One region of the Streptomyces sp. NPDC048483 genome, then DNA from elsewhere that is predicted to be linked to it. Evidence: riboswitches for the same ligand, from Rfam matches in the RefSeq annotation. Region 1 holds a riboswitch; the other holds the start of a gene.

What was found. Region 1 has a riboswitch for glycine ahead of gcvT (glycine cleavage system aminomethyltransferase GcvT). Riboswitches for the same ligand answer to the same signal wherever they lie in the genome.
Region 2: linked by a shared signal. The riboswitch ahead of gcvP (aminomethyl-transferring glycine dehydrogenase) and the one ahead of gcvT (glycine cleavage system aminomethyltransferase GcvT) in region 1 are both predicted to bind glycine.

What each region holds. Positions count from the first base shown of each region.
Region 1 covers NZ_JBEZJZ010000031.1:74,347-76,730, forward strand. Annotated here, with positions in the region: gene AB0D04_RS18570 (AAA family ATPase) at 192-917, opposite strand; glycine riboswitch at 1,161-1,257, shown strand; gene gcvT (glycine cleavage system aminomethyltransferase GcvT) at 1,409-2,384, shown strand, end outside.
Region 2 covers NZ_JBEZJZ010000016.1:115,367-117,750, forward strand. Annotated here, with positions in the region: gene gcvP (aminomethyl-transferring glycine dehydrogenase) at 1-1,357, opposite strand, end outside; glycine riboswitch at 1,546-1,643, opposite strand; gene AB0D04_RS11820 (PRC-barrel domain-containing protein) at 1,758-2,141, shown strand; partial or broken gene AB0D04_RS11825 (helix-hairpin-helix domain-containing protein) at 2,051-2,384, opposite strand, start outside.

The sequences.
Region 1 (2,384 bases):
CGTCGGCCGTACGTCCTCGGCCGCCCCGCCGTTCCGCCTGCGGCGCCGGTTTCCGCCGCACGGGCCGTTCGGCCGGGGCGCCGGACCTCCACCGCTTCGCCACCGCGGCCCGGCTCATCCCGTGGAGGGCCGGGTTCCGGGGGGCGTGGTGTCCCTGCTGCCCGACCCGTACGGGGAAACCGAGAGGTCCGTCAGTCGAACCGGATCGTCTCCAGGGCACTCGCCGCCCGCCGGTCCAGCAGCACCGCCGAGCCGAACCCCTTGGGCAGTCGCCCCGCTACGGCCGCACCGACCAGCCGCCCCACCGCGCCCCGGTGCCGCGCAAAGGCGTATCCCGACACCCCGCGCCCCCGCGACTCCTGCCCGGACAGCGCCACCTCGGGCGGCACGTCCAGCAGCACGAGATGCAGCCCGCGGTCCCCGCGCCGGGCCGACCGCGCGATCCAGCGGCGTACCCAGGCGAGCGTCCCGCAGTCGTGCACCACCACGCTGTCCCCGGAGCGCAGCGCGCGGTGCAGCCCGAGATAGTGCGCGCCGCGGACCAGCGGGCGGTAGATCCCGTACGGCAGCCGGCGCAGCCTGCCGCGCTCCCAGCGCTCGCGGACGTCCTGCGAGTCGATGCGGTGCACCGAGGAGCCGCACGCGTCCAGCGGCGGCACGATGCGGTGCATCAGGGTGCTCTTGCCGCTGCCCGGCAGCCCGGAGACCACCACCAGGTCGCCGGCCGGGAAGCACAGCTCGGCCGGGTGGCGGCCGGTCCCCCTGAGGTCCAGGACGTCGGCGCTGCGGCCGGGCCGTACGACGCTGCCGGGCGCCCGCCCGCGGCGGCCCGGCGCGGCGTTCGGTTCCTGGGGAGCGGCCCCTGTCCCCTGGGGAGCGACCCCTGACGTTGTCGCGAATGCGGCTTCACTGTGCACCGTGATCGCCCCTCCCGGTCCGGTTCGGGTGCCGGTGCGGCCCCGTTCCCACCTCGCAGAGTGTCAAGAAACGGTAATACCCATCAAGGCGATTCCCGGATCTGTCCAGCTCATGAGCCGGGCGACGGCCACCCCTCCTCGTTCCGGCGTTCCCGTGCAATGATGTCGGCGCCACGTGCGCAACTCTGCCCACTCGGGCACAGCCGACGCACCGCACGCACAGCCAATTGCATACCGGCCGCTTGAATCCGCGCGGGAGAGTCCCCGGCCGCCACGGCGGGGCGCCGAAGGAGCAAGTCCTCCCTTGAATCTCTCAGGCCCCATATACCGCGCGGGCGAGGCAGATCTGAAAAGCGAGCCCGTGCCCGGTTGACGGGGCGGCTCCACCCAAGGTGCAAACCGGGTCCGTTCGCGGGATCCCGGTGAACCTCTCAGGTTCCGATGACAGATGGGGAGAATGTCCTCTCACCCATGCCTGGGAGCCCAGAACCATGACTGATGCCCCCCGCCGCACCGCGCTGGATGCCACCCATCGCGCGCTCGGCGCGACCATGACCGACTTCGCCGGCTGGGACATGCCGCTGCGCTACGGCAGCGAGCGCGACGAGCATGTCGCCGTCCGCACCCGCGCCGGCCTCTTCGACCTCTCCCACATGGGCGAGATCACCGTCACCGGACCGCAGGCCGCCGACCTTCTCGACTACGCGCTGGTGGGCAACATCGGCGGCGTGAAGACCGGCCGCGCCCGCTACACCATGATCTGCGAGGCCGAGGGGGGCATCCTCGACGACCTGATCGTCTACCGCCTCGCCGACCAGGAGTACATGGTCGTCGCCAATGCCTCCAACGCCCAGGTGGTGCTGGACGCGCTGAACCAGCGGCAGGCGGGCTTCGACGCCGCGGTGCGCGACGACCGGGACGCCTACGCCCTGCTCGCCGTGCAGGGACCGGAGTCCCCCGGCATCCTCAAGCGCCTGACGGATGCCGATCTGGACGGCCTCAAGTACTACGCGGGCCTGCCCGGCACCGTCGCCGGGGTCCAGGCGCTGATCGCCCGTACCGGCTACACCGGTGAGGACGGCTTCGAGCTGTTCGTCCGGCCCGCGGACGCGGTCGCCCTCTGGGAGGCGCTGACCGAGGCGGGCAAGGACTCCGGGCTGGTTCCCTGCGGGCTCTCCTGCCGCGACACGCTGCGCCTGGAGGCGGGCATGCCGCTGTACGGGCACGAGCTGACCACGGCGACCACGCCGTTCGACGCGGGCCTGGGCCGGGTCGTGAAATTCGAGAAGACCACCAACAACGGCGACTTCGTGGGCCGGGCCGCGCTGGCGGCGGCCGCCGAGCGCGCCGAGACCAGCCCGCCGCGCAAGCTGGTCGGGCTGATCGCCGCGGGCCGCCGGGTGCCGCGCGCCGGCTACCAGGTCGTCGCCGACGGCACGGTCATCGGCGAGGTCACCTCCGGGGCCC
Region 2 (2,384 bases), on a different contig from region 1:
CGTCGCCCGGCACCCCGAAGGCGCCCCAGACACCGGCCAGCTGCGCACGCCCGGTGGTCTCGTCACAGGCGATGCCGACCAGGTCCGCGTCGACCGGTCGGAGGTTGACACCGGCCTCGCGGGCCGCAGCGACGACCTCGGCGGCCCGGCCCGGCACCCGCGCGGTGAGCGTGTCGAAGTACGCGCCGTGGACGATCTCCACGCCACCGGCCCGCAGGCCCTCCGCCAGCACGGTGGCGTAGCGGTGGGTGCGCCGGGCGATCGTCCGCAGGCCGTCGGGGCCGTGGTAGACCGCATACATTCCGGCCATCACGGCGAGCAGCACCTGCGCGGTGCAGATGTTGCTGGTCGCCTTCTCGCGGCGGATGTGCTGCTCACGGGTCTGCAGCGCGAGGCGGTAGGCCTTGTTGCCGTCGGCGTCGACGGACACGCCCACCAGGCGGCCGGGCAGGCTGCGGGCGAACTTCTCGCGTACGGCCATGAAGCCGGCGTGCGGCCCGCCGAAGCCCATCGGGACGCCGAAGCGCTGGGTGGTGCCGACGGCGATGTCCGCGCCCAGCTCGCCGGGCGAGGTCAGCAGCGTCAGGGCGAGCAGATCGGCGGCGACGGTGACGACCGCGCCCAGCTCCTGGGCCTGCGCTATGACGGCGCGCGGGTCCCGCACCGCACCGGACGCGCCCGGGTACTGGAGCAGCACACCGAAGACACCGCGCTCGGCGACCTCGGCGGGAATGCCGTCGCTCAGGTCCGCGACGACGACCTCGACGCCGGTCGGTTCGGCACGGGTCTCGATCACCGCGATGGTCTGCGGCAGACAGTCGGCGTCGACCAGGAAGACGCCCTGCTTGACCTTGCCGATACGGCGGGAGAGCGCCATCGCCTCGGCGGCGGCGGTGCCCTCGTCCAGCAGGGACGCGCCGGAGGTGGGCAGTCCGGTCAGGTCGGCGACCATGGTCTGGAAGTTGAGCAGCGCCTCCAGGCGGCCCTGCGAGATCTCCGGCTGGTAGGGCGTGTACGCCGTGTACCAGGCCGGGTTCTCCATGACGTTGCGCAGGATCACCGTCGGGGTGAACGTGCCGTAGTAGCCGAGGCCGATCATGGAGGACAGGACCTGGTTACGGTCCGCGAGGCCGCGCAGCTCCTTGAGGACCTCGGCCTCGGTACGGGCCTGCGGCAGGCCGAGGGCCTCCGCGCTCTTGATCACGTCGGGTACGGCGGCGGCGGTCAGCTCGTCCAGCGAGCCGTAGCCGACCTGCGCGAGCATCTTTGCCTGCGCCTCGTGGTCGGGACCGACATGCCGGCGCTCGAAAGGCGTACCGCGCTCCAGCTCGGTCAAGGAGATGCGATTGGTGGTCATCTGCGGGGGCCTCCTGGTCACTGCGACCTACGAGGGGCACCACGGCGTGGGTGCCCGGACGGCCTCCCCCTCTGTCATCTCAACCTGAGAGCTTCACCGGCCCGCAGGCTGCGGGCCGGCTTTCACCGTCGGTGAGGAAGGGTCCCGGCGCTGTGTCCTCCGCGGCCCGCCCTACTTTCCAGAGTGACCTCGTCCATGCGGTACGGATGCCTGAGAGATTCCGGGGAGGAGTTGCTCCTTCGGCGCCCCCACCGCGAACGGCAAGGGACTCTCCCGCATGGGGTCAGCGGCCAAAAGTCAGCCTACCAGCGCACCTGTCCGGGAATCCTTCGAGTGGCCGAGGCATGAAATGTGCCGTTTGGTAGGTGTCACAGTGCAGTTGCGACCACTAGGAGGGGCTGTGCAAACAGATATCGATCCCCGGAGCCTCATCGGCCGCAAAGCGTTCGACCGGAACGGCACCAAAATCGGAACCATTGATGAGGTATATCTCGACGACGCCACCGGCGAACCCGAATGGGCCGCCGTACGGACCGGCCTTTTCAGCCGGGATGCCTTCGTCCCTTTGGAGCCGAGCGAGCTCGCCGACGAGGGGCTGCGGATCCCTTACGACCGCAAGCTGATCAAGGACGCCCCGGACTTCGGGGTGGGCCGCCATCTCTCCCCCGAGCAGGAACTCCAGCTCTACCACCACTACCGGCTGGATATCTCTTCCCCGGCCTCCGACTCCGTCCCGTCCTCGGGCGACAAGGACTTCGGCCGGGTCGCCGGTTCGGAGGACTGACCGCCCGCAGGCTCGCCGCCCACCAGCGGCAAGGGCTCCCCCGGCCGCAGCGCCGGGTCGTCGACGGCAAAGGTCCGCACCCTCCCCGGTGCGGACCACGGCTGTTCAAAACGTACGGTCACTCTCCCCACCCCGCTGCCCTGCACCCATCCGGCGCCGTATTCCTCGTGCACCACATCGAGCCCCGGATGCCAGCGGCGTGGCCGCTCCTCCTCCGGCTCCCGCTCACCCACCCCGCCCGCC